DNA from 3 places in the Microbacterium sp. LWH12-1.2 genome. Region 2 is predicted to be linked to each of the others. Evidence: predicted binding sites of a transcription regulator. Region 2 holds the regulator's gene; each other region holds the start of a gene.
The links. Region 2 encodes LexA, which represses DNA repair genes until DNA is damaged. Its sites were predicted from a motif close to TCGAACANNTGTTCGA; they were not measured.
Positions count from the first base shown of each region.

Region 1 (10,233 bases), 760 kb from region 2:
TGCTCAGCGAAGGGCCGCCCTCTGTGGTGCGTTCCGAGGCGACCGACAAGGTCATCGAGCAGATCACGAACGTGCTCACCCAGTTCAAGGTCGACGCCAAGGTCACCGGCTTCTCGCGCGGTCCGACGGTGACGCAGTACGAGGTCGAGGTCGGCCACGGCGTCAAGGTCGAGAAGATCCTCCAGCTGAGCAACAACTTCGCGTATGCGGTGGCCTCGAACGATGTGCGCATCCTCTCGCCGATCCCCGGCAAGAGCGCGATCGGCATCGAGATCCCGAACGCCGACAAGGAGATGGTCGCGCTCGGCGACGTCCTGCGATCCCCGGCGGCGCAGAAGAGCACGCATCCGATGACGATCGGCGTCGGCAAGGATGTCGGCGGAAACATCGTCATCGCGAACCTCGCCAAGATGCCGCACCTCCTGGTCGCCGGTTCCACCGGCTCGGGAAAGTCCAGCTTCGTGAACTCGATGATCACGAGCCTGTTGATGCGCGCCCGGCCGACGGATGTGCGCATGGTGCTGATCGACCCCAAGCGCGTCGAGCTCACCAGCTACGCCGGTGTGCCGCACCTGATCACGCCCATCATCACGAACCCCAAGAAGGCCGCCGAAGCGCTGCAATGGGTCGTGAAGGAGATGGACATGCGGTACGACGACCTCGCGTCGTTCGGCTTCCGCCATATCGACGACTTCAACCGCGCGGTGCGCGCCGGCGAGGTGGAGGTGCCGGTCGGCAGTGAGCGTGTACTCAAGCCGTACCCGTATCTGCTGGTCGTCGTCGACGAGCTCGCCGACCTGATGATGGTCGCTCCTCGTGATGTCGAGGACTCGATCGTCCGTATCACCCAGCTCGCCCGTGCCAGCGGCATCCACCTCGTCCTCGCCACGCAGCGACCGAGCGTCGACGTCGTCACCGGTCTGATCAAGGCCAACGTGCCCTCTCGACTCGCGTTCGCCGTGACCAGCGTCACCGACAGCCGTGTCATCCTCGACAGCCCCGGCGCAGACAAGCTCATCGGGCAGGGCGACGCGCTCTTCTCGCCGATGGGGTCGTCCAAGCCGTTCCGCCTTCAGGGCGCCTGGGTCGATGAGAAAGAGATCGAAGCGGTCGTCAAACACGTCACCCGCCAGGCGCGGCCGGAGTACCGCTCCGACGTGCAGGAGACCGTCGAGCACAAGAAGAAGGACGTCGACGAGGACATCGGCGACGATCTCGAACTGCTGCTCGCCGCCGCAGAACTCATCGTCTCGACGCAGTTCGGCTCGACCTCGATGCTGCAGCGCAAGCTCCGGGTCGGCTTCGCCAAGGCCGGACGCCTGATGGATCTGCTTGAATCCCGAGAGATCGTCGGCCCGTCCGAAGGGTCGAAGGCCCGTGATGTGTTGGTGACAGCCGAGCAGCTGGCGGATGTCATGGCCAAGCTCCGCGGCGACGACGCGCCGTCTGCTCCTGCTCCTGCACCTGCGGTTCCGGCTCCCGCCTCAGGCTTCCGCGAAGTCGATCCTGTCGAAGCGCAATTCGCAGGCCTGCCGGTCGTCGAATCCGAGGGCGACGGCGACGAAGACGCCTGGGGCCTGACGGGTCGCGACTGATGGCGATTCCCCGGCAGCTGCCGAACGCGATCACGATCGCCCGCATCCCCCTTGCGGTCGTCTTCTTCGTCCTCCTCCTCCTCGGCGGCACGTACGGCCTCCCCGGCCTCGCCCTTCGGTGGACAGCGGCGGTCCTCTTCATCGTTGCGATCTCGACCGACTGGGTCGACGGGTACCTGGCGCGCAAGTACGACATCGTCAGCGACTTCGGCAAGCTGTGGGACCCGATCGCCGACAAGCTGCTCACCGGTGCCGGATTCATCGGCCTCGCGGTGCTCGGCGAGCTCGGTGCGTTCGGCTGGTGGTTCGTCGCGATCATCCTCGTCCGGGAGTGGGGCATCACGATCCATCGCTTCATGGTGGCGAAACAGCACATCGTCGCCGCAGCGTGGATGGGCAAGCTCAAGACCGCGGTGCAGGGCGTCGCGCTGTCGTGGGCGCTGCTCCCGCTGCACGTGCTGATCGGCCTCGACGCCTGGGTTCTCATCACCGCCGTGCTGATGGCCGCCGTGCTGGTCCTGACGGTGGCCAGCGGTATCGACTACATCGTCGCGCAGGTTCGCGGCGGTCGCCAGGACCAGCCGGCCTCATGACGACGGCGAACGCCGCTGCGCTTCTCGAACTGCTGCGGGCGCGCGCGCTGAGTCTCGGCGTCGCCGAGTCCCTGACGGGTGGCGCGATCGCGGCGGAGATCGTGTCCGTGCCCGGCGCTTCCGATGTCTTCCGCGGTGGCATCGTGGCCTACGCCACTCCGGTCAAGCACACGCTGCTCGGGGTCGACGCCGAGCTGCTCGAGGAGCATGGACCGGTGCATCCCGAAGTGGCGCTGCAGATGGCTGACGGCGTGCGTCGTGCGCTCTCGGTCGCAGGGTTTCCGGCGGACGTCGGCATCGCGACCACCGGTATCGCCGGACCGGATTCGCCGGACGGTCAACCGGTGGGTACGGTGCACATCGGCGTCGTCGCTCCCGGGATCAAGATCTCTCGAATGTTCGTCTTCGAGGGGGACCGGGCGGCCGTTCGCCAGCAGTCGGTCGACGCCGCGCTCTCGTCCGCGTTGGCCGCGCTCCGGGAATAGCAGTCATCGCATCGCTGTTGTCGATGGTGTGCGGCTCACACCACGTCCCTTGTCAAGGTCCTTCACAACGAAACCACAGCGAGAAACAGTAGATTTAATGGAGTCAGGTCGGGTTAGACTGGCGATCCCTCGGAGGATTCCGGGGATGGCGATGGAGAGGGGGTTCTGATGATTCTTGTTCGACAGGAAATCGGCGATGTGCTCAGGGACTTCCGCCTGCAGAAGGGCCGTACCCTTCGTCAGGTAGCGGGCAAAGCCTCGGTAGCACTCGGTTACCTCAGTGAGGTCGAGCGCGGGCAGAAAGAGGCGTCCAGCGAGATCCTCGCGTCCGTCGCCGATGCACTCGATGTGCCGATCTCGACGATCATGCGCGAAGTAGGCGATCGCATCTCGGTCCTTGAGGGAATCCAGGTCTTCCCGGACGTCGTCCCGGACGACCTCGTTGCATCGATCGAGCCGCAGCTCTCCCTCCACTGAGTCGACGCCGGAACCTCGATGCGTCGCAGTGAGTTTCTTCGCGCCGTCGAAGGCGAGTTCTCGGGGCGCGCTTCGTCGTTGCTGAACGATCTGGTGCTCACCGCTCTCGGTGGCCGGACGGCCCTGGAAGCGCTCGATCTGGGGCTGCCACCGCGTGACATCTGGCTCGCTCTTTGCGAGGAGATGGATGTGCCGCCGGAGCGCCGCTACGGCGCCGGCCGTCTGGAGCCGCGCAAGCGCTGACTCGATCTCGTACTGATCCATGCGTGCGGGCGACGACGTTCCGATTGCGGCGTGTCGTCGAATATCTGTTCGAAGCGGGCGTAGTCTTCTGCACAGATGGTTTCGAGACTTGTCTCTCCACAGTTCGCGGGTTCGCCGACACGATGTCGGAGGCCCCTCCTACGGTGAAGACATGGCTCAGAGCCATACGCCTTGTCGGAGAGTTCGTCCCAGCCGGGTCGGCCGCGACAGCCTACAGGCGGCACCACGCGAGCAGAAGGAAGCACATCATGCCATCACCCGCCGACCGCGAGAAGTCCCTGGAAACAGCCCTCGCTCAGATCGACCGGCAGTTCGGAAAGGGCTCGGTCATGCGGCTGGGCAGCGATGACCGCGCACCCGTCGCCGTCATCCCCACCGGCTCCATCGCCCTCGACGTCGCCCTCGGAGTGGGCGGCCTGCCGCGTGGCCGCATCGTCGAGATCTACGGCCCTGAGTCGTCGGGTAAGACGACGCTCACGCTGCACGCGATCGCCAACGCGCAGCGCGCAGGCGGCATCGCCGCCTTCATCGACGCCGAGCACGCGCTCGACCCCGACTACGCGGCGAAGCTCGGCGTCGACATCGATGCCCTTCTCGTCTCGCAGCCCGACACCGGAGAGCAGGCGCTCGAGATCGCCGACATGCTCGTGCGTTCCGGAGCCATCGACCTCATCGTCATCGACTCCGTGGCGGCGCTTGTGCCCCGTGCCGAGATCGAGGGCGAGATGGGCGACTCGCACGTGGGTCTGCAGGCTCGCCTCATGTCGCAGGCGCTGCGCAAGCTCACCGGTGGCCTGAACCAGACCAACACCACCATGATCTTCATCAACCAGCTGCGTGAGAAGATCGGCGTCTTCTTCGGATCGCCGGAGACGACCGCCGGTGGCAAGGCGCTGAAGTTCTACGCATCGGTGCGGCTCGACATCCGTCGTATCGAGACTCTGAAGGACGGCACCGACGCTGTCGGAAACCGCACCAGGGTCAAGGTCGTGAAGAACAAGATGGCTCCGCCGTTCAAGCAGGCCGAGTTCGACATCCTGTACGGCATCGGCATCTCCCGTGAGGGAAGCCTGATCGACTTCGGCGTCGAGCACGGCATCGTGAAGAAGTCGGGCTCCTGGTACACATACGACGGCGACCAGCTCGGTCAGGGCAAGGAGAATGCGCGTACGTTCCTCCTCAAGAACCCTGACATCGCTCTGGCGATCGAGACTCAGATCAAGCAGAAGCTCGGTATCGGCGCGGCGGCGCCGGCGGCTGCTGCTGCGGCAGACGAGCTCGCAGAGCGTCGACCGGCCTGATCATGATCGGTGAGAACGGGGGCGAAGCGGGCGGAAACGTGGATCGTCTCGCCCCCGTCATTCCGCTCTTCGGCGCGAAGAAAGCGTCGGAGGCGTCTTCCGGAGGGCGAGACGAGGGCACACCGAGCGATCGGCATCCCGCTCGCGGCACCGCAGAGCGGCACACGGCTCCGCGTCTGCGGGCATTGCACCCACACGCGGATTCGGAAGAGGGAACATCCGACGCCGAGGGTGCGGAGAGTCAGACCCCTGATCCTGAGGAGACCCGCAAGGTCGCCGAGGAGGCGCTGGTTCGAAAACTGCGCACCAGATCGCTCTCGGTCTCCGAGTCCCGAATTGTGCTGAAGGGATATTCGCTCGAGTCTTCGCAGATCGACGACGTGATCGACGACTTCTGCCGGCGCGGGTACCTGGATGATGCGATCCTCGCCGGACACCTCGTCATCTCCGGTGTCGAACGGAAAGGATTGGGGCGGGTGGCGCTGTCTCGAGCACTCGCGCAACGGGGAATCCCGCGCGACGTCATCGCAGCGGCGCTCGACGAGGTTCCAGACGATGACGACGAACGCGCGTTGGACTTCGCCCGTACGAAGGCACGGTCATTGTCGCGCCTCGATCATGACACCGCCCTTCGCCGGCTCGTCGGGCAGCTGTCCCGGCGGGGGTACAACGGCTCGGTCGCGATGAAGGCCGCACGCACCGCGCTGACCGAGGCGTCGTTCGGGCAGCCCTCCTCCGGTGTGCGGTTCGTGGATTCGGACTGAACACCTTTCATTCAGTCGGCGCGCACGGAGCGGCATCGTTCGCAGGGCTTCTACGTCGGAGCGCTCGTACAATGGGATGACCATGACTATCCCGCGCAGCGAACCGACGATCATCAGCGCTTCGTCGGCGGCCATTGACGTCGACGGCCGACAGCGATCCTACGAAGTGCGCACCTTCGGGTGCCAGATGAACGTGCACGACTCGGAGCGGCTCTCCGGATCCCTGGAGAGCGCTGGGTACGTGCGCGCTGTCGACGGCGCCGAGGCCGATGTCGTCATCATCAACACCTGCGCGGTGCGCGACAACGCTGCGGGCAAGCTCTACGGCACTCTCGGGCACCTCGCGTCGGTCAAGCGTCGCAAAGATGGCATGCAGATCGCTGTGGGCGGCTGTCTGGCTCAGATGGACAAGCAGGCCGTGCTCGACAAGGCGCCATGGGTCGACGTCGTCTTCGGCACCCACAACATGGGTTCTCTTCCCGGCCTGCTCGAACGCGCGCGCCACAACGGTGAAGCCGAGCTCGAGATCCTGGAGTCGCTCGACGTCTTCCCGTCGACGCTGCCGACCAAGCGGGACTCAGCGCACAGTGGTTGGGTGTCGATCTCGGTCGGCTGCAACAACACCTGCACGTTCTGCATCGTGCCGAGCCTGCGTGGCAAGGAGAAGGACCGCCGCCCTGGCGACATCCTGAACGAGATCCGCCTCCTCGTCGACGACGGAGCGATCGAGGTCACCCTCCTCGGACAGAACGTCAACTCGTACGGCGTCGAGTTCGGTGACCGCCACGCATTCGGAAAGCTCCTGCGTGCCGCCGGCGAGATCGACGGCCTGGAGCGCATCCGGTTCACGAGCCCGCATCCCGCGGCCTTCACCGACGACGTGATCGACGCAATGGCCGAGACCGAGGCCGTGATGCCGCAACTGCACATGCCGTTGCAATCGGGCAGCGACCGCATCCTGAAGGCGATGCGCCGCTCGTACCGCAGCGAGCGGTTCCTCGGCATCCTCGACCGCGTGCGCGAGCGCATCCCGCTGGCGTCGATCACCACCGACATCATCGTGGGCTTCCCCGGCGAGACGGACGAGGACTTCGAAGACACCATGCGCGTCGTCGAACAGTCGCGGTTCTCCGGGGCATTCACCTTCCAGTACTCCATTCGTGAGGGCACCCCCGCGGCGACGATGGAAGATCAGGTGCCGAAGGAGATCGTCCAGGAACGGTACAACCGGCTCATCGCCCTGCAGGAGCGCATCTCACTCGAGGAGAACCAGAAGCAGGTCGGTCGCGAGGTCCGAGTGCTGGTGTCGACGGGCGAGGGCAAGAAGGACGCGGAGACGCACCGTCTCACCGGTCGGGCCGAGGACAACCGCCTCGTGCACTTCGAGGTGACTCCGGGCTCCGACCTCCCTCGTCCCGGTGATGTCGTCACCGTGACGATCACCCACGCCGCTCCGTTCCACCTGCTTGCTGACGACCCGACCGGACAGCCCCTGCAGATCCGCCGCACGCGCGGCGGCGACGCGTGGGATCGCTCGCAGTCCGAATCCTGCGCGGTTCCCGCCCCGTCCGGCGACGGAGCACCCCGCGCGGTCGTGCTCGGACTGCCCACGCTCCGCATCGGTGTCTGATTCCACCTCGGTGACCAGCTCCGTCGAAGGGACCGGTTCGCCCGCCGACGGGCCGCGTCTCTGGGCGATCGTCGGCGCGACGGGAACAGGCAAGAGCGACCTTGCTCTCGATCTCGCCGAGTCACTCAGAGCGAACGGCAATCCGGCCGAGGTCGTGAACGCCGATGCCATGCAGCTGTATCGCGGCATGGACATCGGCACGGCGAAGCTGGCACCGCAGGAGCGCCGAGGCATCCCGCATCATCTCTTCGACGTGCGCGAGGTCACCGAGGAGGCTGCCGTCGCCTGGTATCAGCCGCTCGCGCGGGCGGCGATCGCCGACATCCACGCTCGAGGCGGCGACGCGATCCTGGTGGGCGGCTCCGGGCTGTACGTGTCCAGTGTGATCTTCGACTTCCGTTTCCCCCCGCGTGACGCGGTGGTCCGGGCGCGATTGGAGAATGAGCTCGAGGAAGCCGGGACAGCAGTGCTGCTGGAGCAGCTTCGCGTCCTCGATCCGGAGACGGCCGCTCGGATCGACCCGAAGAACGGGCGACGGATCATCCGCGCACTGGAAGTCATCGAACAGGGGGCCGAGACGCATGGCGCTGCCCTTCCGGACAAACCGGTGGTGTGGCATCCGCGCACCCGGTTGATCGGCCTCCGTGTCGATCGGGCAGAACTCGTCGAGCGACTCGATGCACGGGTCGACCGTATGTGGGCGACGGGCCTCGTCGATGAGGTCGTCACCCTCCGCGAGCAGGGCCTCGAGCACGGCGTGACCGCCAGTCGCGCCATCGGATACGCGCAGGCCCTCGGACAGCTCAACGGGACGATGAGCGAATCCGAGGCGATCGCGCAGACACAGTCGCTCACTCGCCGCTACGCGCGGCGCCAGGTGTCCTGGTTCAAGCGGTATCCCGACCTCGAGTGGCATGAGCATCCTGTCGATCCGGCAGGGCTGCTCGCACGCTGATCCTGGCGGATGTCCGACGCCGGTGCGACGCTGGAGCCATGACCACCTCCTACTACACCGCGTCCAGCCTCGACGGATTCATCGCGACCGCTGAGCACTCCCTCGACTGGCTGCTGAAGCAGGACATCGACCAGAACGGACCGATGGCCTACACCGAGTTCGAGAAGAGCATCGGAGCCTTGGCGATGGGGGCGTCCACCTACGAGTGGGTGCTTCGCCACACCGAAGGCGAGCCCTGGGGGTACGCGCAGCCGACCTGGGTGTTCACGCATCGTGAGTTGCCTGTTCCCGACGGCGCCGACGTCCGGTTCGTGCGTGGCGACGTCCGTGCCGTGCACGCCGAGATGTCTGCTGCGGCCGGTGAACGAGATCTCTGGGTCGTCGGTGGGGGAGAGCTGGTCGGCCAGTTCTCCGATGCGGGATTGATCGATGAGATCTGGGTGCAGTACGCCCCGGTGACGCTGGGATCAGGTGCGCCGTTGCTTCCTCGAACACTCGACCTCGAGCTTCTGGAAGTGGCACGCAACCGCAACTTCATGTGCGGGAGATACCGGGTCGTCCGCGACTGAAGGGTGCGCGAAGCGCCTCTAGACTCGGATGCGCCGGATCCGAGGCCCGGCGGGAAGGTCCACGATGAACTGGCGGATTCGCGCATTCCAACCGCAGGACACAGAGGGCGTGGTCTCGCTGTGGGAAGAAGCGGGCCTCACCCGCCCGTGGAATGATCCTCGCCTCGACATCGAGCGCAAGATGTCTGTGCAGCCCGAGCTCTTTCTCGTCGCCGGCATTGCGGCGCTGGAGAGCGCGGATGCCGAGCGCATCATCGGAACGGTGATGGCGGGTTATGACGGTCATCGCGGCTGGCTGTACTACCTCGCCACCGCGGACGCTCATCGCGGGCAGGGGATCGCACGAAGTCTCGTCGCGGAGGCGGAACGGCTTCTTCTTGCCATGGGCTGCCCGAAGGTGCAGTTGATGGTCCGGGGCGGCAACGACGAGGTGCTGGGGTTCTACGATCGGCTCGGGTACGAGCGGTTCACCGTGTCCAACACCGGCAAGCGGCTGATCGCTGACGCATAGACGCGAACTCTAGACTGGGCGCATGGTCGCATTCACCAAAGGACACGGCACGGGCAACGATTTCGTGATCATCGCCGACCCCGACGGGGAGCTCGACCTCACCGCCGAGCAAGTGGCGGTGCTCTGCGATCGGAATTTCGGGATCGGTGCCGACGGCGTTCTTCGGGTGGTCCGTTCTTCGGCGATCGACGTCGGCGCTGCCGCTCTCGCCGAGGAGCCGGATGCCGAATGGTTCATGGACTATCGCAACGCGGACGGATCCATTGCGGAGATGTGCGGCAACGGCATCCGCGTGTTCGCGCACTACCTGGTGCGATCGGGCCTCGCCTCGATCGAGCCCGGTTCGACGCTGCCGATCGGCACCCGTGCAGGTGTGCGTGACGTCACCCGCGGCGAAACCGGTTATCAGGTGGATCTCGGTCGCTGGCGACTCTCCGGTGACGATCCGCTCGTGAACGTGGAGGGCCTTGCGGTCACCCGACCGGGACTCGGGATCGACGTCGGCAACCCGCATGTCGTCGTCGCGATCGCTTCTGATCAGGAGCTCGCCACCCTCGAACTGCACCGCGCGCCCGTGCTGGAGCCCGCGCCGCCTGCGGGAGCGAATGTCGAGTTCGTGGTGCCAGGCGAACCGCTGGTACGCGACGGCATCGGGCACGTGCGGATGCGCGTCTTCGAGCGCGGTGTCGGTGAGACTCAGAGCTGCGGTACCGGGGTCGCGGCCACCGCCCTGGCCGTCAGGTACTGGGCGGGGGAGCAGGCGCCGGACAGCTGGCGTGTGGAGGTCCCAGGCGGGACCCTGGGTGTGCGGATGTTTGCAGCCGAGGACGGAGAGCATGTCGCGCTCTCCGGACCCGCCCAGCTCGTGTTCCGAGGAGAGATCGACCTGATCTGATGTCGCTTCCGGAGCACCTCGAACTGGTCATCTTCGACTGCGACGGGGTTTTGGTCGACAGCGAGCGTCTGTCGGTCGAGATCGACCGAGAGGTGTTGTCGGATCTCGGCTGGGAGTTGACGATCGAGGAGATCGTGCACCGGTTCGTCGGACGCTCGGCCGCCCACTTCCGCAGCGAGATCGAGGCCTATCTC
Region 1 is NZ_JBEGIJ010000001.1:786,515-796,747, forward strand. Features, by position in the region: gene MRBLWH12_RS03625 (DNA translocase FtsK) at 1-1,595, shown strand, start outside; gene pgsA (CDP-diacylglycerol--glycerol-3-phosphate 3-phosphatidyltransferase) at 1,595-2,188, shown strand; gene MRBLWH12_RS03635 (CinA family protein) at 2,185-2,673, shown strand; gene MRBLWH12_RS03640 (helix-turn-helix domain-containing protein) at 2,842-3,150, shown strand; gene MRBLWH12_RS03645 (DUF3046 domain-containing protein) at 3,169-3,393, shown strand; gene recA (recombinase RecA) at 3,663-4,715, shown strand; gene MRBLWH12_RS03655 (regulatory protein RecX) at 4,718-5,479, shown strand; gene miaB (tRNA (N6-isopentenyl adenosine(37)-C2)-methylthiotransferase MiaB) at 5,562-7,109, shown strand; gene miaA (tRNA (adenosine(37)-N6)-dimethylallyltransferase MiaA) at 7,102-8,064, shown strand; gene MRBLWH12_RS03670 (dihydrofolate reductase family protein) at 8,103-8,633, shown strand; gene MRBLWH12_RS03675 (GNAT family acetyltransferase) at 8,698-9,144, shown strand; gene dapF (diaminopimelate epimerase) at 9,167-10,039, shown strand; gene MRBLWH12_RS03685 (HAD family hydrolase) at 10,039-10,233, shown strand, end outside.
Region 1: the regulator LexA is predicted to act here: its motif matches at 3,451-3,466, upstream of recA (recombinase RecA).

Region 2 (10,233 bases):
AGAACGGCACGGACGTGTCGATGCGGCTCGCACCGGTGCCGTCGAGGTTCAGTTCCAGTTCGACGGTGGACTCCGACGTGCTGCGGACGCGACTGGCGGTGCGGGGGGCGCTCATGATGCTGATTCTATCGACGCGAGAGCATCCAGAAATGCGGTGCTCTCGGCCTCGGTTCCGGCGGTGACTCTCAGGTGCCCGGGGATGCCGACGTCGCGAATGAGGACACCGCGGTCGTAGAGCTGCTGCCAGGTGCGCTTGGGGTCGCTGACCCCGCCGAACAACACGAAGTTCGACCAGGACTCGTGCGGCGTGTATCCCAGCGCCTCCAGCGTCGCCGCGATGCGATCACGCTGCTCGACGATCTCGTCGACCATGCTCAGCATGATCGCGGAGTTGCGCAGCGCGGCGACGGCCGCCGCCTGCGTGAGCGCACTCAGGTGATAGGGCAGCCGCACCAGTCGCAACGCGTCGATGAAGGCGGGGTCAGCAGCGAGATAGCCGACGCGCGCACCGGCGAAGGCGAACGCCTTGCTCATCGTTCGGGACACGGCAAGACGAGGGCGTCCTTCGAGGAGGGACAACGCGGATGCCGCCTCCTTCGGTGCGAACTCCTGATAGGCCTCATCGACGATGACGACGCCACGTGCGACCTCGTACACGGCTTCGATGACGTCGAGGCCGAGCGGTGTTCCGGTGGGATTGTTCGGCGAACAGAGGAGGATGACGTCGGGGTCGACCTGTTCGACCTGCGCGACCGCCTCCTCCGGCGTGATCGTGTAGTCCGGCTCCCGCACCCCGGCGATCCACCGCGCACCCGTCCCCTGAGCGATCAGCGGATACATGGAGTAGGTGGGCGCGAACCCGAACGCCGTGCGCCCCGGCCCCGCAAAGGCCTGGAGGATGTGCTGCAGCACCTCATTGGAGCCGTTGCCGGCCCAGATCTGATCCGCGTCCAGACCGTGGCCGAGATACTCGGCGAATCCCTCGCGCAGGGTGGTGAACTCGCGGTCGGGGTATCGGTTCACGTCCCGCAGCGCGACGGCGATGTCGTCGAGAATGTCGCTGGCCACCTCATCGGGCACCGGGTGCGTGTTCTCGTTGACGTTGAGGGCGATCGGAAGCGGTGCCTGCGGTGCGCCGTACGGGGTGAGCCCGCGAAGATCGTCACGCAGCGGCAGGTCGTCGAGAGAGGCGGTCACCCCTCCCATGCTAGAACGCTGCGAGCCTCTGTGCTCATCCGGTGACGCCAGGTTTCCCGTCGGCTCACCGGTCCCACCGAACGTCAGTGGGAGAACTGGGCGGGAATCGCGAGTTCTTGCCCGATCTGGAGCATGCCGTCCTGCAGCAGATTGAGTCGGGAGATCTCTCCGATGACATCGCGGGGATCGGCGTCGGGGGCGACGTCTCCGGCGATCGACCACAGGGTGTCGCCCGGCATCACCGTCACCGTCTCGAAGGTGGCGGTTGCGACGCTCTCACCCGAGGCGATCGCACCCCCACCGCTGATCGCTGCGAAGGCGATGCCGACGGCGAGCGGGAGAGCAGCGACTGCGAGGAGCAGACGACGACCGCGAACCGTCAGCCGAAGCCGCGTCGCCGGGCGTGCCGGGATGACTGCCGCATTGCTGAAGGTGATGGTGCTCATCTCTTACTCCCTGTGCTCTCGCCCCGCGGAACGGGGGAAGTTGGCGTAGCGTTCGCATTCTCGCCTCGGCCGGGAGCCGTGAATGCGAAGCTACGTACCGAAGATATCTTCGAGTTCGAACATCTGTCAAGCGTTCTTCGAAATAGAGTTCGAGAATCGGGCGACACGCTCGAACAGATCTTCCACATCGGCCCGATTCTCGGATACGGTTTCGATAGGAACACCCCACCACGGGCCACCGACATTCGAAGAGCAGCGTCGGGTTCGCCTACTGAAGGAGCACCATGAGCGAGAACTCAGCCCCCGAGTCAGAGGCACCGCGAACGCGCCGTCGGAAGAGCCTCAGCCCGAAGCAGATGGCGATCCTCGAGGTCATCCAGACGTCGATCGCCAGCCATGGCTACCCGCCGAGCATGCGCGAGATCGGCGATGCCGTAGGCCTCAAGTCGCTCTCCAGCGTCACTCATCAGCTCGGACAACTGGAGCTCAGCGGTTACCTGCGCCGCGACCCGGGCAAGACCCGCGCGATGGAGGTGCTCATCGACCTCCCCGGTCAGAGCGGCGAGAATCCTGCTGACGCGATGACACCGGTGGGCGATGCGGCGATGGTGCCTCTGGTCGGTCGTATCGCGGCCGGTGTGCCGATCACCGCCGATCAGCAGGTCGAGGAGATCTTCCCGCTCCCCCGCCAACTCGTCGGCAAGGGCGATCTGTTCATGCTCAAGGTGTCCGGCGAATCGATGATCGACGCCGCGATCTGCGATGGCGACTGGGTCGTCATCCGCTCGCAGAACAGCGCGGAGAACGGCGAGATCGTCGCGGCGATGCTCGACGGTGAGGCGACCGTGAAGACGTTCCGCCAGCGCGACGGTCATACCTGGCTGCTCCCCCGCAACTCCTCCTTCGAGCCGATCCTCGGCGATGAGGCCACCGTGCTCGGCAAGGTCGTCGCGGTGCTGCGCGCGGTCTGAGCATCCGGCATCCACTCGCTGGAAACGCAAGAACCGCTCTCCCCAGGCTTCGGGGAGAGCGGTTCTTGCGTTTCAGCGATGTCAGGCCGTGACGTTCACGTCCTCGCGCACGCGACGAGTGGCCTCGACGATGTTGCGCAGCGACTCGGTCGTCTCGGCGTAGCCGCGGGTCTTCAGGCCGCAGTCCGGGTTGACCCAGAGCTGACGCGTCGGGATCTCCTCGACGGCACGGCGCAGCAGCGCTTCGATCTCCGATGTGCTCGGAACGCGCGGCGAGTGGATGTCGTAGACGCCAGGGCCGATGCCGTGGTCGAAGCCGACCTCGGCGATGTCGGTGACGACCTCCATGCGGCTGCGTGCCGCCTCGATCGAGGTGACATCGGCGTCGAGGGCACGGATCGCATCGATCACAACGCCGAACTCCGAGTAACAGAGGTGCGTGTGGATCTGCGTTCCCGCGGCGGCACCACCCGTGGACAGGCGGAAGGATGCCACGGACCAGTCCAGGTATGCAGCCTGGTCGGCCTGCTTCAGCGGCAGCAGCTCGCGCAGCGCCGGCTCGTCGACCTGGATGATCTCGATGCCGGCGGTCTCGAGGTCGGCGATCTCCTCGCGGAGCGCCAGCGCGACCTGGTTGGCGGTCTCGCCCAGCGGCTGGTCGTCGCGCACGAACGACCACGCCAGGATCGTGACCGGTCCGGTGAGCATGCCCTTCATGTGCTTCACGGTCAGAGACTGCGCGTACGAGGACCAGTCGACCGTGATCGGGGCAGGACGCGACACGTCGCCCCACAGGATCGACGGGCGGGTCGCACGCGACCCGTAGGACTGCACCCAGCCGTTCTCGGTGACCGCGAAGCCGTCGAGGTTCTCGGCGAAGTACTGCACCATGTCGTTGCGCTCCGGCTCGCCGTGCACCAGCACGTCGAGACCGAGCTCCTCCTGCAGCGACACGACGCTGTCGATCTCGCGCCGGAGGAAGTCCTCGTAGTCCTCCTGCGGGAGCTCTCCGCGCCCGTACTGCGCCCGTGCCCGGCGGATGTCGCCGGTCTGCGGGAACGATCCGATCGTGGTGAGCGGCAGAGCAGGCAGCCCCAGCGCCTCCTGCGCCGTCTCGCGCTCCTCGTACGAGACCCGCGAGAAGTCGGCGTCGCTGAGCTCGCGCTGCCGGACCAGGCCGTCGCGGACGCCGGGTGCGCTCAGACGGTCTTCGAGTGCAGCGGATGCCGCAGCGAGCTCATCCTCGATCGCAGCGCGACCCTGTCCGAGGCCACGGGCGAGAACGACGACCTGCTCGACCTTCTGATCCGCGAACGCGAGCCAGGAGACCAGGCGAGCGTCGAGCTTGGTCTCGTCCGCGACATCGTGCGGCACGTGCAGCAGCGAGGTCGAGGTGGATGCGGCGACCGCAGCAGCGCCGAGCGCGCGGAGGGCCTCCAGCTTGTCGTAGGCCGCCGCGAGGTCGCCGCGCCAGATGTTGTGGCCGTCGATGACGCCGCCGACGAGGGTCTTGCTCTCGAGTCCGGCAGCTGCCGTCGGCACACCGCCGCGGACGAGGTCGACGGCGATCGCCTCGATGGGCGCAGCGGCGAGCACGGGGAACACCTCGCCGAGCTCGGCATAGGGTGCGGCGACGAGGATAGACGGACGCTCGGTCGCGCCGCCGAGCACCGCGAGCGCACGGGCTGCGGCGTCCGAGAGCTGCGAGACGGACGCGGGAAGCGACTCGCTGACCAGCGCGGGCTCGTCGAGCTGCACCCATTCGGCGCCGGCATCCTTCAGCCGCGCCAGGAGCTCGACATAGACCGGGAGCAGGTCGTCGAGACGGGACAGCGGGTCGAAGCCCTCGGGGGCGTCATCCGACGCCTTGGCGAGAGCAAGCAGCGTCACCGGGCCCACGACAACGGGACGGGTCACGAAGCCGGCGGCGACGCCCTCGGCCACCTCACGCACGAGGCGGTCACTGGAGAGCGAGAAGGCCGTCTCCGGCCCGATCTCCGGCACCAGGTAGTGGTAGTTCGAGTCGAACCACTTCGTCATCTCGAGCGGCGCGCGCTCCCCCTCGCCGCGGGCGATGGTGAAGTACGCGGGCAGGCCGATCGTGCCGTCTGCAGCGCGCAGGCCCTCGAAACGGGACGGGATCGCGCCGACCGTGACGGCGGCGTCGAGCACCTGGTCGTAGTACGAGAACGACTCGGGGATGGCGGAGTCGGTGCGGCCGAGGCCCAGTGCAGCGAGCCGCTCGCGGGTCGTCGCCCGCAGCTCTGCGGAGGTGCGCGCGAGCTCCTGCTCGTCGATGCGGCCGGCCCAGAACGACTCGATGGCCTTCTTGAGTTCGCGGCGGCGACCGATACGGGGGTAGCCGAGGATGGTTCCCTCGGGGAATGCAGTCATGGTCTTTCCTTTCGGCGGGGTCTAGTGGCGCAGGGCCGGGAGGATGCCGGCTTCTGCGAGGACGGTGAGGACGGTGTCGTGCTGGTTGAAGGCATAGAGGTGCACACCGGGCGCGCCGCCGGCGACGACCTCGCGGGCGAGACGAGCGGCCCACTCGATCCCGATCTCGCGGCGGCCCTCGGGGGTCGGCTCGACCTCGAGCGCGATGGCGAGCTCGCTGGGCAGGTCTTCCCCGGTGAGTTCCAGCACACGGGCGAGACGGACGTGCGAAGTGATCGGCATGATGCCGGGGAGGATCGGGATCGTGACCCCGGCGGCACGAGCGCGTTCGACGAAGGCCAGGTAGTCGTCGGCATGGAAGAAGAGCTGCGTGATCGCGAAGGTCGCCCCAGCCGCCTGCTTGGCCAGTAGCGCCTCGACGTCCTGCGTGCGATGCGTCGCACGCGGATGCCCCTTCGGGAATGCGGCGACGGCGATGTTGACCTTTCGCCGCGGGTCGACCCTGGCCGCGCCAGGGAAGCCGGGAACCGGCGCTTCCTCGTAGGGCGCTCGTTCCGCCTGCACCCGGTCGATGAGCTGCACCAGCTGCGCCGCGCTCTCCAGGTCCCCGAGGAACGCCTCCGTCTGCCCCTGCGGCGGGTCGCCGCGCAGCGCGAGGAAGCTGAGGATGCCGGCATCCAGGAACTCCCGGATCAGGCGCGCTGCCCCCGCGTAGGTGTTCCCGACGCAGGTGAGGTGCGCGAGCGGTTCGACGTCGGTGTGGGCGCGGATGTAGCGGAGGACATCAAGGGATCGTCCGCCGGTCGATCCGCCGGCGCCGTACGTGACCGAGAGGAACTCAGGTCCGGCGGCGGCGAGCTGCCGCACCGTCTCGTGCAGGGCCTCTTCGCTCGACTCCGAGCGCGGCGGGTAGAGCTCGAAGGAGAACGGCACACGAGTGGCGCCGGGGGTGAATTCCTCGGGCATCTTCTCTCCTGAGTGGCAGACGGACATAGCAGCCGCGCGCGACAGGGCAGGCCTGTCGTTCACGGGCGGGTGCCGGGCTCGGCTGTCGCACCACGCTCGAGGTGAATCGGGCGTTTCCAGCAAGGTAGAACAGCCGACCCGTTCCGCGCACGCGACCACGACACACGACGTCACACTGCCGACCTAAGCTCGATGCATGGCGACTCCGTACGGCTCCTGGCCCTCCCCCTTCTCGGCAGCGGATGTCGCGGCATCCGCCCCGCGCATCGACGGCGCCCTCTTCGTGGGCGACGAGATCTGGTGGGGAGAGTCGGTGCCCGCCGAGGGCGGCCGCGTCACCGTCCGCAGCTCGACCGGCCGAGAGGTGCTGCCCGCCCCGTGGAACGCGCGTTCCCGCGTGCACGAGTACGGCGGCGGCGCCTGGACGGCGGATGCCGATGGCACCCTGTACTTCGTCGATGCGGGCGATCAGCGGATACGCCGGCTCGCACCGGGCGCCGAGCCCGAGCCCTTGACCGCGGCCGGTGCACGGTACGGCGGACTGAGCCTGCAGCGCGGGCGACTGCTGGCCGTGCAGGAGGACCTGCGGTCAGAGCCCCACACCCGCGCGATCGTCGAGATCCCGCTCGATGGCTCGGCGGCCGCAGACGACGACACGGTGCGAGTGGTCGCGAGCGGTCCCGGCTTCTTCGCGCACCCCGCGCTCTCTCCCGATGGTTCACGGCTCGCCTGGGTCGAGTGGAGCACCGATCGGATGCCGTGGGAGCACGCGTCACTCGTGATCGCCGCGCTCGACGCCGGCACGCGCGTCGACGTGCCGACCAACGCCGCACTGCAACCGGAGTGGGTCAGCGATTCGCAACTGCTCTTCGCGGACGATCCGACCGGACGGTGGGGGTTGCAGCGACTGACGCTCGACGGCGCCGCTCTCTCCGCGGCTCCCGAGCCGATCGCGCCGGCGGACGCCGACACCGGCTACGGCCTCTGGGTGCTCGGCAATCGCTGGTACAAGCCCCTGCCCGACGGCCGGATCGTCGCGGTGCGGACGAACGGGCGTGATGAAGTCGTCCTGATCGACCTCGACGGCGATGCACGCCGACTCGACGTGCCCGCCGATGCGCACGTCAGCGTCGACGACGTCTCCGGCTCACGCGTGCTCCTCTCCGGCGGGGGTTCGGGGACCGAGGCCGGTCTGTGGTCCGTCGACATCGACTCCGGCGAGGTCGTCGCCGTCCGCGGCGGACGCGCCCTTGATGACCGATGGATGCCGCCGGCTCGCGCGGTCTCGTTCGACGGGCCGAGCGGCCCGGTGCACGCCTTCGACTACGCGCCGGCGCACCCGGATGCATCCGCCGACGCCGGCGAGCTCCCGCCGTACGTCGTGCTGGTGCACGGTGGTCCGACCGCGCACGCGTCGGGCGCGGCATCCGCCGCCATCGCGTTCTACACGAGCCGAGGGATCGGTGTGCTCGACGTGAATTACGGCGGCTCCACCGGCTATGGTCGCGCCTACCGCGAGCGGCTGGACGGCGCCTGGGGCATCGCCGATGTCGACGACGTGCTCGCCGCGGCGCGCGGGCTCGCGGCATCCGGCGCTGCCGATCCGCAGCGCATCGCCATCCGCGGCGGTTCTGCCGGGGGCTGGACCGTGCTGTGCGCACTGGTGCGGGGCGGGGTCTTCGCCGCGGGTATCAGCCGCTACGGCGTCGGCGACCTGCGCATGATCGCCGAAGACACGCACGACTTCGAGAAGCACTACCTCAACGGGCTCGTCGGGCCGCTGCCGGAACTCGAGCAGGTCTACATCGACCGCTCACCGCTCACGCACGCCGACCGGATCGATGTCCCGGTGCTCCTGCTGCAGGGCGCGGACGACCTCGTCGTGCCGCCGTCGCAGTCCGAGGCGATCCGCGACGCGCTGGCCGCGCGTGGGATCGCGCACGAGTACGTGCTCTATCAGGGCGAGGGGCATGGCTTCCGCAGGGCGGAGACGATCGTCGACTCCCTGGAGCGGGAGCTGACATTCCTCGGACGCGTGTTCGGGTTCGAGCCCACGACCGGTCGTTGAGCGAGGAGCCCGTGACGAGACGAAACGCGTCGATCCCGCGTCGACGCCGCTAGTCCCCGACGCGATTGCGGGTGCGCATGGCGCGCTCGGCCTCGCGGGTGTCCTGGCGTTCGCGCAGGGTCTGGCGCTTGTCGTACTCGCGCTTGCCCTTGGCCAGTGCGATCTCGACCTTCGCGCGCCCGTCGGCGAAGTACAGCTTCAGCGGAACCAGCGTGTACCCGCCCGCGGACACGGCGTGCGAGAGCTTCGCGATCTCCTCGCGGTGCAGGAGCAGCTTGCGGATGCGCTTCGCCGAGTGGTTCGTCCAGTGCCCCTGCGAGTACTCCGGGATGTGCACGGAGTCGAGGAACACCTCGTTGCCCTTGATGAACGCGTATCCGTCGCTCAGATTGGCGCGCCCCTGGCGCAGCGACTTCACTTCGGTGCCCGTGAGCACCATCCCCGCCTCGTACGACTTCTCGATGTTGTAGTCGTGACGTGCGCGACGATTGGTCGCGACGACCTTCTCCCCGCGTTCCCTGGGCATGATGCTCTCCTGATCTGTGCCGTGCGGGCGCACGACAGCCTTTCAGTCTACAACGACAGCGACCTCAGGTGCGCAGCCAGCGACGGATCGCGAACCCTGCGGACAGCGCGGCGAGCACGATACCGATGCCGATGAGCACGGGGACGACGAGCACTGCGTCCTGCATCGTCACCCAGGTGGTGATGAACGGCACGCGGCCGCGCAGGTATCCGTCGACGCCGAAATGAACGCCCGCGACCACCGCGACGCTGGCCAGAGCCGAACCGAGGAAGGCCGCGAAGACGCCCTCAAGGACGAACGGCGTCTGGATGAAACGGTTGGATGCTCCGACCAGGCGCATGATCCCGATCTCCTTGCGTCGCGCGTACGCCGAGAGACGGATCGTGGTGGCGATCAGCAGGATCGCCGCGATGAGCATGAGGACGGCGATTCCGATGGCGATGTACGTTGCGACGGTGAGAGCCGAGAAAAGCGGTTCGAGGTATTGCAGCTGGTCGGCCACCTGCTCCACCCCCGCGACCCCGTTGAACGCCTCGACGAGCACCTGGGACTGACTCGGATCCTTCAGCGTCACGAAGAAGCTCTCGGACATCTGGTCTGCGGTGAAGACGCTGGCCTTCTCCTCGCCGATCTGCTCGACGATGTTGGCGTACGCCTCGTCCTTGGTCTCGAAGCGCACATCGGCGATGAGCGGCGCGAGTGCGTCACCCTCGATCTGGGCACGGACGATCTGCACCTGTTCCTCGGTTGCGGAGCCGTTGAGGCAGGTCGGCGATTCGGACACGCCGGAGCACATGTACACGGCCACCTGGGCGCGCTCGGTCCAGTAGCCGCGCATGGTGCCGATCTGCGCCTGCATGAGGATCGCGGCTCCGACGAACGTCAGTGAGACGAACGTCACGAGCACGACGGAGATCACCATCGAGATGTTTCTGCGGAGACCGCCGAGGGCCTCTGTGAGGATCAGACCGTATCTCATGAGGTCGGTCCCACTTCCTCGTCGTCCGCGTCGGACAGACCGAGTCGATCGGCGACGCCGAGGTCGGCGATGTCGACCTGCGGCAGCACGATCGGATGCGTACGGGGCGCGACAGCCACGGCCGGCTCCGAGACGTCGTCGGGCACGGGAGCGGGCTCCTCGACGGAGGTCTCCGGCTGGGGCGTCTCGGACGGCTTCAGGACCGCGGGTTCCGGCGCGGGCGCCGATGCGGCTGCGCGGCGCTGGGCGCTCAGGTCCTGGGCGAGGGCGGCGCGCACCATCGAGAGGTCGGCCGTCTGGCGCTGCACCTCCTGCACAGCGGTGAGCGCGGCGACCGCTGCGGCGCCGCGCACCTCCTCCGGCACCAGGCGCGGGATGTTCGACGTGTCTCCATAACCGCCGTGCACCTCGTCGCGCACCATCTCGCCGTCACGCAGCTCGATCACGCGGCGCTGCATCTGGTCGACGAATCCGGCCTCGTGCGTGGCCATCAAAACAGTCGTACCACCGGCGTTGATGCGCGCGAGCAGCTGCATGATGTCCACGGATGTGGCGGGGTCGAGGTTTCCGGTGGGCTCGTCGGCGAGCAGCACCTGCGGGCGGTTCACGAGAGCGCGGGCGATCGCGACGCGCTGCTGCTCACCGCCGGAGAGCTCATGCGGCATCCGCTTCTGCTTGCCGTCGAG
Region 2 is NZ_JBEGIJ010000001.1:1,545,874-1,556,106, forward strand. Features, by position in the region: gene hisB (imidazoleglycerol-phosphate dehydratase HisB) at 1-115, opposite strand, end outside; gene MRBLWH12_RS07475 (histidinol-phosphate transaminase) at 112-1,197, opposite strand; gene MRBLWH12_RS07480 (LysM peptidoglycan-binding domain-containing protein) at 1,281-1,643, opposite strand; gene lexA (transcriptional repressor LexA) at 1,928-2,614, shown strand; gene metE (5-methyltetrahydropteroyltriglutamate--homocysteine S-methyltransferase) at 2,696-5,008, opposite strand; gene MRBLWH12_RS07495 (methylenetetrahydrofolate reductase) at 5,030-5,974, opposite strand; gene MRBLWH12_RS07500 (S9 family peptidase) at 6,171-8,042, shown strand; gene smpB (SsrA-binding protein SmpB) at 8,092-8,568, opposite strand; gene ftsX (permease-like cell division protein FtsX) at 8,633-9,547, opposite strand; gene ftsE (cell division ATP-binding protein FtsE) at 9,544-10,233, opposite strand, start outside.

Region 3 (10,233 bases), 970 kb from region 2:
CACACGAACTCCGACAACCTGCACGCGCGGATGTTCGCCGTGCTGACGCGCGACTTCCAGACCTTCACGTCTCCGCCGGCGACGTGGCAGGACACAGGGTTCGCCCGCATCGACTCGACCGTCACCAAGATCGGCGAGTACTATTACCGGTTCACCAAGAACGAGGACGGCGGCGCGGCCGGCCCCCTCGAGGCGGGCAAGGACATCTTCCTGGAGCGGTCGAAGGTGCTGACCGCGCCGACCACGACCTCGAACTGGAACGCGGATCCCACGCAGACCTGGCAGCTCACCGACACCCGGATGACGGGGCTCGAGACGGGGCAGGCCGGCGAAGGCCCGGAGATCGTCAAGCTGAACGCCGGCGACCCGAGCAACCTTTCAGGCAACGGCTACGTCTTCCTCGTCGACAACTACGGCGCCGGGGGCTACCGGGCATTCGTGACCACCGGCGACGAGATCGCGTCGAGCACGCAGGCCGATCGACTGTCGAAGCGGCCGGAGTGGAACGTGCGCCCGGCCGGCGGACTCCCCACGAGCCCGCGTCACGGTGCGTTCGTGAGCGTGCCCCAGACCGTGCTCACCGCGATGCACGACTGGACCTCGATCGCGGCTGTCGCCTCCGCGACGGAGCTCACGGTGAACGGCCGCGAGGCCACAGCCACGGTGACGGCGGCCGACGACGGCGAGGTCGTGGGCACCGTCACGTTCTCGGGTGACGGCTGGACGCAGTCTGCGACGCTCGCGGATGCGGCGGCCACCGTCACGGTGCCCGCCGGCGTGACCTCCGTCACGGCCACCTACGACGGATACGCCGACGGCGCCGTCGCGACCTCGACGTCGACCGTCGAGACCGTGGCCGGCGACCTCGACCTCGCCGCTTCGACCGCCGTGCGCTGCGTCGCGGGCAAGGCGCAGGTCGTCGTCACCGTTCGCAACCTCGACACCGTGCCCGCCGACACCGTGATCCGCACCCCGTTCGGCACGAAGACCGCCACCATCGCCGCGGGGGCTGCGGCTTCGTCGTCGTTCCCGACGCGCCTCGCGTCGATCACGAGCGGTACGGCGACCGTGACCGGCATCGCCGCCGACGGCCAGCGCTACGACGGCTCCGCGCCGATACCTCCGGGAGCCTGCGGCTGAACCACTCGGGCGCATCCGTCGTCCGACGGATGCGCCCATGGGTGGCTGAATCCGCCCGAACCCGAACACCCCCGACTGATCAGAGGAGATCATGAACGGCACCTTCAGCCAGCGCGTGCGCAGAGCGGCGGCCCTCACCGCCGCCGCCGCGACGGTCATCGCCATCGGCGTGACCACGTCACCATCTGCGACCTTCGCCGCCGACGGCCCCACCCCGCTCATCCACTACACCTTCGACGCCGCCGAGAGCGGCATCGTGGCCGATTCATCGGGCAACGGCAACGACGGCGTCATCCGGCAGAGCGGAGCCGCCGTCGCAGACGGCCGACTGTCGCTGCCGGGTGGAACGCGCGGCACCGCCGGGTATCTGGAGATCCCGACGGCGCAGCTCACTGGGAAGCAGCAGCTGACGGTGTCGACATGGCTCGCCGGTCGCTCCGGCCCCGGGAACACGGCAGCGGCCTTCATCGGCGCCCCGGTCGCCTCTGGCGCTTCGTACTCCAGCGGGTACTGGCTGCTCAACCCCGCGAATCCGAGCGGGTACGTGAAGTCGGTCGTCACCGGCACCGTGAACGCCGGTGCGCCCTGGGGCACCGAAGTCGGCCCCGGCTCGACGAACGCCGCCACCTCCGGCATCCGCACGCCGTCGACGATGTCGCTGTACACGACCGTGATCGACGGGGCGAGCAAGCAGCTCACCGTCTACGTGAACGGCACCCAGATCTCGCAGCAGGCGCTGAACCGCGACGTGTCGTCGTTCGGCTCGCAGCTGGTCTCGTACCTCGGCCGATCGACCTACAACGACCCCGGCTGGGCCGGCGACGTCGACGACTTCGCGGTGTACGGCGAAGCGCTCAGCGCCGCCGACGTGCAGCAGGTGTTCGCCGATCAGGCGCTCGAGCGCGCGGTCGCCGCGGTGACGGTGCCGGCCACCGCCGATGCCGATTTCACCCTGCCGACGGCTGCCAGCGGTGCCACGATCTCGTGGGCATCCGACAATGCCGCCGTCACGATCACCGGCGGCGATGCCGCGGTCGTCCGGCCCGCAGCGGGGTCGGCAGACGCAACCGCCACCCTCACCGCGACCTTCACCGCCGCTGGGGAGAGCACGACCCGCACCTACACGGTCACGATCCCCGCTGAGCTCACGGATGCCGCAAAGGCGGAGGCCGACATCGCCACCGTCGACCTCGGCGCGACCAACGACATCCGCACCAGCATCGCCGTCCCCACGACGGGGGCGCACGGCTCGACGCTGACCTGGTCGGTCACGTCGGGTTCCGCGCACGCGGAGATCCGCGACGGGGTCAAGGCGGGTTCGGCGACCGTGTCGATCACCCGTCCGGCAGCGGATGCCGCGGCCGTCGACGTGGTCCTCACGGCCACCGCGACCAGTGGCGCTGCGACAGCCGACCGCGAGTTCACGCTGACTGTGCGCCCGATGCCGGCGGCCTCCGACGATCCGGAGGCCTACGTGTGGGCCTTCTTCACCGGTGAGGGGGCCGGCGCCGAACGCGTCAGCCTCGCCGCGTCTCAAGGGAACGACGCGCTCCGCTGGAACACCCTGAACGACGGCGAGCCGATCTTCACCTCCACCCAGGGCACGCAGGGACTGCGCGACCCGTTCATCATCCGCTCGCACGAGGGCGACAAGTTCTACATGCTCGCCACCGACCTGAAGGTGGCCGGACTCCCCGGCGGCTTCACGACGGCGCAGATCTCCGGCTCCCGCTCGATCGAGGTGTGGGAGTCGACCGACCTGGTGAACTGGTCGGCGCAACGGCACGTCGAGGTCTCGTCGCCGTTCGCCGGGAACACCTGGGCGCCCGAGGCGTACTGGGATGACGAACTCGGCCGCTACGTCGTGTTCTGGGCGTCGAACCTGTACCCCACCGCCGATCCCGCCGACCGCACCGGCGTCACCTACAACCGCATGATGTACGTCACGACCGACGACTTCGTGACCTTCTCGGAACCGCAGGTCTGGACGGACGTCGTCACCAACAACTGGGGAACCATCGACTCGACCGTCGCGAAGAAGGACGGCACGTACTACCGCTTCAGCAAGGACGAGTCGTCGATGACGCTGCGCCTGGAGAAGTCGACCGACCTGCTCGCACCGATCTCGGGCACGTACCCCGGTACGACCGGGCCGGCCGACGAGTGGACGCTGATCAAGGACGAGGTGGCCACCGGCCTGCCGAACGGCGAACCGGGCGGCACTTACACCCACGGGGAGGGACCGAGCGTGTTCCCGTCGAACCCCGGTGATGTGAACGGCTTCGACTGGTACCTGTTCATCGACCAGCCGTCGTACCACGGCGGGCCGAACCACTACATCCCGTTCGGCTCGACCGACATCACGGACGGCGACTCCTGGCAGCCGTTGGGCGAGACGCTGCGCGCGAACCTGCCGCAGAACAGCGACGGGGGCAAGCCGCGTCACGGCACTGTGCTCCCGGTGACCCGATCCGAATACGAGAAGGTGCTCGAGGCGTACGCGCCGGCGATCGCCGTCGCGCAGGTCGACCCGATCGCGGTGTCGACGCGGGCAGGCACTGCACCGGTGCTGCCGGATGCGCGGCTGACCACGGCCGACGGCACGGTGAAGACCGCATCCGTCGCCTGGGAGGGCATGGATCCGGAGGACTACGCGACCACCGGCACGTTCACCGTTCGAGGCGTTGCTCAGGACGAATCGCGCATGCCGGTGACGGCGACCGTCACCGTGACACCGGGGATCCGTGTCGTCGCTTCGACGCGCTGCGTCGCCGGAAAGGCGGTCGTGGTCGCGACGGTGGCCAACGAGGCGTCGCAGTCGGCGGCCGTCGTGGTCGCCTCGCCGTACGGGACGCGCACGCTGACCGTCGCCGCAGGCGCGAGCGCCTCGGCATCCTTCTCATCCCGTCTCGCCACGGCACCAGCCGGCGAGATCTCCGGCACCGTCGACGGCGCCGTCTCGACCGCGAGCTACGGAGGTCGCTCATGCTGAAACCCATCCGCACCGCGCTGCACATCGCGCTGACCGCGGCGATCGCGCTGGGCGCTCTCGGCGCGGCCGGGGTCGCACAGGCGCCCGCCGCGCAGGCCGTCGGCGAGGACACGTTCACCAATCCGCTCGCTCCGGACACGGCCGATCCGACGATCGAGTTCCACGACGGCAACTACTACATGGTGTCGACGACGTGGGACAACAGGGTGGTGATGCGCAAGGCGCCGACGCTCGCCGCGCTCGGCACTACCAAGCCAGTCACGGTCTACTCCGACACCAACGCCGGGCGCAACGGGAACATGTGGGCTCCGGAACTCGCGCGGATCGAGGGGCCGAACGGCACGCGCTGGTATTTGATGTACACGATGGGCGTCGCGGGCAACTACGGCACCCAGCACCTGCAGGTCATCGAGAGTGCAGCCGATGACCCGATGGGTCCGTACACCTACAAGGGCCGGCCGATCCCGACCGACGACTGGAACATCGACGGCTCCTACATGGAGCTGAACGGCGAGCTCTTCGTGCTCTGGTCGGCGTTCGCGCCGGACGGGTTGCAGAGCAACTACATCGCCCGGATGTCGGACCCCTGGACCGCGACCGGGCCGCTGAACATCCTGTCCCAGCCGGTCGAGGCCTGGGAGACGATCGGCCAGCCCGTGAACGAGGGACCGATCGCGTTGCAGAAGGACGGGCGAACCTGGGTCACGTACTCGGCGAGCTTCTGCGGCACCGAGGACTACCAGCTCGGCACGCTCGAGTACCTCGGGGGCGATCCGGTGCTGTCGTCATCGTGGCAGAAGAGCGACGGACCGGTGTTCTCGAAGGCCAACGGCGCCTACGGCACCGGTCACAACGACTTCTTCACCTCGCCGGACGGCACCGAGACGTGGAATCTGTACCACGCCAACGCCCGACCGGATGGTGGATGCAGCCGCGAGCGCTCGGCGCGAGCGCAGGAGGTGACCTGGGATGCAGCCGGCGAGCCCGACTTCGGCATCCCTCAGGCCACTACCACCGCGGTGACGGTGCCGAGCGGCGAGAACGCGCCGATCACGGTGCAGGTCGAAGGGGCGCGCTGGAACCTCGTCAGCCGCAGCACCGGTCAGTGCGCCAGCGCGACCTCTGACGCCGCCGGAGCTTCCCTCGTGCTCGGCGACTGCTCCTCGTCGCGGTCGCGCTTCGTGCTCGACTCGACCGGTGACGGATATCTGCGCCTCGTCGGCGCGGTGAGCGGCCTGTCCGTCGGCCCTGCCGATTGCACCACTGCCGAGGGCGCGGCCGTGCAGCAGACGCCGTTCCGCACCTCGGGGTGCCAGCAGTGGACGGTGACCCCGACGACGGGCGGCTGGTCGATGCTGACGAACCGCACGAGTGGCAAGGCTTTCGAGGCGGGCGACGGGGCGATCGTGCAGTCGGCGGCGGATGCCTCGGCCGCCCAGGACTGGGCGCTGCGCCCGGCCGGTGCTGTCGCGGTCACCTCGATCGTCTCGGGCAAGGCGCTCGAAGTGCCGAACTGCTCGAGTGCAGACGGTCCGATCCTGCAGCAGCGCGAGTACACCGGTACTGCCTGCCAGAGCGTGACGTTCACGGCCGCGGCGAACGGCGAATCCGAGATGCACCTCGGCTCGGCACCGGAGAAGTGCCTCGCCGTGAGCGGCGGGGCGACTGGCGACTCGGTCGCCATCACCCAGGGCGCCTGCGGCATCGCTGGCAGCACGTGGCGAGTGCTGGTGTCGGGCGACGGTGTCGTCGAGTTCCGCAACGGCACGAGCGGCAAGGCGCTGGATCTCTCGTTCTGCGCCGTCGCCGACGGCACGCGCGTGCATCAGTACAGCGTGCTGAACAACGACTGCCAGCGGTTCCGGGTGTCGTCGATCGCGCCGGATCCGGTGGCTCCGGTCGTCACGGTGGAGGCCACAGCCGCGACGCGGTGCGTGGCAGGCAAGGCGGTCGTCGTCACGACGATGCGCAACACGGATGCAGTCGTGCTCGACATCACCGCGACGAGCACCTACGGCACGAAGTCGTTCGCTCTCGCGACCGGCGAATCGCGCAGTGCGTCGTTCAACACCAGGGTGGCCTCGCTGCCGGCGGGGTCGGTGCAGGTCACCGCGACGGGACCGTCCGGCGCCGCCACCGTGTCTGCTGCATACGCGGCGAAGGGCTGCTGAGTCCGGCGTCGGGCCGGCCGGGGAGAACCTGGCCGGCCCTACGCGCATGGCTGGTCGCGATCGACGGGCCCGACCTCTCTCCACCCGCGAACTCAGAAGGGCGGTGGGGTGTCGTCTTCAGTGAAGGTGACGGTGTTCGGCGGTGGTGGCCGATCGAGGTAGACCTGCCCGGTGGGGCTGGTCCACGCGAAGACGCCGCCTTCGAGTTGTTCGACGTGCCATGGGGAGTTGTGTTTGAGGACGTGATGTCGGCGGCAGAGATCTCCGAGGTTCTCCTCGCTGGTCGCCCCGCCCAAGGCTGCATCCTGATTGTGATCGAGATCGCACTCCGTGGCGGGGAGTCCGCAGGTGGGGAACCGGCAGCGTTGATCCCGGGCACGCAGCAGTCGCTTGAGGTGGGCAGATGGCCGGTACCGGTCGACCGCGAGCAATCCGCCGGTGATCGGGTGCGTGAGGATCCGGTCCCACCCGGAAGCCGCGCCGGCCAGCCACCGGGCGGTGGCGGGGTCGATCGGGGTGCGACCGTTCAACTCCGCCGGAGTCGTGCCGACGCCGATCAGCGTCGTCACCGGCACGGTCACTGACACGTGTGCGGTGATTCCGGCCAGGAGAGCCTCAGGGGTTTCGTGTCCGGCGGGGGTCGCGGTGAGGAGGAGGTCGAGGGCAAGGTCGCAGTGGATCTGGTCGAGCGTGCGCTCGTCTCCGGCATCCGCCTGCCCCTGCACCGCCTTCGCCATTGAGGTGACCCGGTCGAACGCTCCGTGCACGAGCGCGGCGGGCCCGCGCAGACCGAACTCCGCGATCCCATCGGCATCGTCTCTCGCCCACACGCCCCGCTTGTCGCGGGCATCCTGGTGCCGGTCCTGGATCGGACGCACCTGGAACCGTTCTGCGACCCGTCGGGCCATCCGACCCACCCGATTCGGGGATTCATGCTCTGCAAACTCGATCATCTGCTCCGAGTAGGCGTCCCTGTCGGTGGGATCGACGAGGTGCTCGCCGGCATCGATGATGACCCGGGCGTGCCCGGCACTGATCCGCCCGGCACCCTGCGCCTGCCACACCGACGGGAACTGCTCCACCAGAAACGACGCTTCGGCCATCCGTCGTTGCACCGTCCGATCGCTGACCCGTAGCGCGGCAGCGAGTTCCGCCGCCACCGTCCGCAACGCCATATCGCCGTAATCGGGGTGCCCGGCCTGCTGGGCGACGTCAAGAGCAACACGGGAGCCGAGCGCGAGCATCCCGTCCCTGGCGGCCTGCAGACTACTGATCGTGCGCTCGATCTCCGCGATCGAATCGGTGAGCGCGCCCAGCGTCGCCACCTGCTCCACCGTCGCATCCATCAGCGCCCTCATAGCCCCAGTACACCAGGGGCCACCGACATTCGAACCCCAGATCCGGGCGCATAACAGCCCCGAGAAATCACAACTGGGTTGCGACCCGCGCGGGATGCGTTCGCTCCGTCTCGGGCCAGTGGTCAGATGAGCACCTGTTTGACGACTCGGCCATCGGAGCACCGAAAACGATCGTTATCGGTGTGCGGGACCTTGTGCGGGTTCAGGAGTCGCGAAGGAACTCAAGGATCGCGAGAACACGCCGGTTGTACGTCGTGCCATGCGGAAGGTCGAGCTTGGTGAAGATCGAGTTGATGTGCTTCTCGACGGCGCTTTGGGTGACGAAGAGCTCCTGGCGCATGGAGTCGTTGCTGTGCCCCTGAGCCATGAGCGTCAGGACTTCGCGCTCCCGGTCGGTGAGGCGTGAGATGGGCGAGTCTACGGGGCCGGCAAGGAGCAGCTGGCGGATGACCTCTTGGTCGAATGCGGTTCCGCCCCCACCGACACGTTCGATCGCGTCGAGGAAGGCGGCAATGTCGGAGACCCGATCCTTGAGCAAGTAGCCAACCCCGCCGGCTCCGGTGAGCAGCTCGGTGGCGTGCCGGCGCTCGACATACTGCGAGAGGACCATCACGGCGACCTGTGGCCAGGCAGATCGGATCGTCAGTGCTGCGCGAATGCCCTCGTCGATGAAGTCGGGTGGCATCCGCACATCAACGATCACCAGCTGCGGTTGCCGCTCCGACACGGCATCGATCAGTTCGCCGGCGGAACCGACCGCGTCGACGATCTCGTGGCCCTCAGCGACGAGGAGCTGGGCGATACCCTCGCGAAGCAGAGCGGAGTCTTCGGCAATGGTTATGAGCACGGTATGTCCACCCGGATAGTCGTTGGGCCGCCGGCGGGACTGTCGAGGTCGAAAGTGCCGGAGAGTGCGGTGACGCGCGAGGCGATGCCGGCGATTCCATGCCCGGCTGGGTCCGCACCGCCCACCCCATCATCGCGTACCGTCATGGTCAGCCACCCTCCCTGCTGGCGCACGGTGATGTCGATGCTGTGCGCTGCGGCATGTTTGACCACGTTCGTCACGGCCTCGCTGGCTACGAAATATGCGGCCGATTCGACGGCCTTGGGGGATCTCTCTGTCAGGTCACAGTCAAGGTGAATGGGCAGGTGCGTTCGCTCCCGGAGCGCTTCCAGCGCAGGGCCCAGCCCGTCGCGGGCGAGCATTGCCGGGTACACGCGCCAGGACACGTCTCGGAGATCGTCGAGGATGTGCCGCGTCTCCGCAAGCGCGCGCCGATAGAGGGCGGTTTGTTCTTCGGGGTCCCCCTGGCGTTCGGCCCGACCGAGCAGGATCGACAGTGCCACGACGCGCTGCTGCACGCCGTCGTGAATGTCGCGTTCGATCCGACGTCGTTCGTCATCGATCGCATCGACGACATCCGCAAGCGTCACTGTGAGCTGGGATACGCGGTTCTCGAGTTCATCGTTCCCCGGGCGAGTGAACGCATTCCAGAGCTTCGGTTCCAGCTGCGCGACAGCGATGACGCCCTGAACCGCGAGGAAGAGAAGGATCAAACCAGGCAGCACGAAGATTGCCAGGGTGCGATAGGTGACCTGTCCAGCAGGCGCATCGAAAAGAGGTACTGCGTCTCCTGTTACTGCTCCCGCTGTGAGACTGACGGCGACGATGACCCCCGCCACGATGAGTGCCAGGACCGCCCCTCCCAGGATCCCCAGCAGCGAGCGGACCGCAAGGTATCCGACCGCACGCCACCCTCGCGGTTCGTTCCGAAGACGCCCACCGATCAGTGCAGTGATCCGCGCCTGTTCGAGTCGGACGACTGGTCTCGCCGCGACCCGGGAGACCAACCCGCCGATGACCGCGAGCACGTCGACGGGGACCAGCACAACCCCGAGCGCGACACCCGCCAGCCTCGACGGGATCCGCTTGAACCTGCCACGCCTCAGCACCGCCAGTGGCTCGTGCTGTTCTCGACTCATCCGGTCATCTTTTCACGCCGAACACGGCGCACCCGGAGTACGACGAAGAGAACAACCGCAGCGACTACCGCAACGATGACACCCTTCTGGAGAACATCGGCATACGGCTCGACGGCCGACCAGTTCTCGCCAAGGTAGAAACCCGAGAGCACGAAGATCGCGTTCCAGATCAGGCTTCCCGCTGTGGTCAGAAGAGTGAAGCGAACGACATTCATCCGCTCGATGCCCGCCGGAATCGAGATCAGACTCCGGAAGATCGGAATCATCCGACCGAAGAACACCGCCTTGTACCCATGCCGATCGAACCACGCCTCAGCCTTATCGACATCGGACAACGTCATCAGCGGGACTCGGGCGATGATCCGCCGCAGGCGGTCGCGGCCGAGCCACGCCCCGAGCCCGTAGAGAGCGAGCGCACCCATGACCGATCCCAAGGTCGTCCACACAAGAACTTCTACGAGGGTGAAGCTGCCCCGACTCGCAGTGAATCCCGCCAACGGCAGAATCACCTCGCTCGGAAGGGGAGGGAAAAGGTTCTCGAGCGCGATCGCCAAGCCAGCACCGGGCCCACCGAGCGTTTCCATGA
Region 3 is NZ_JBEGIJ010000001.1:2,517,205-2,527,437, forward strand. Features, by position in the region: gene MRBLWH12_RS11975 (immunoglobulin-like domain-containing protein) at 1-1,140, shown strand, start outside; gene MRBLWH12_RS11980 (immunoglobulin-like domain-containing protein) at 1,232-4,132, shown strand; gene MRBLWH12_RS11985 (family 43 glycosylhydrolase) at 4,126-6,303, shown strand; gene MRBLWH12_RS11990 (HNH endonuclease signature motif containing protein) at 6,396-7,661, opposite strand; gene MRBLWH12_RS11995 (response regulator transcription factor) at 7,864-8,508, opposite strand; gene MRBLWH12_RS12000 (sensor histidine kinase) at 8,499-9,347, opposite strand; gene MRBLWH12_RS12005 (DedA family protein) at 9,644-10,233, opposite strand, start outside.
Region 3: the regulator LexA is predicted to act here: its motif matches at 7,788-7,803, upstream of MRBLWH12_RS11990 (HNH endonuclease signature motif containing protein).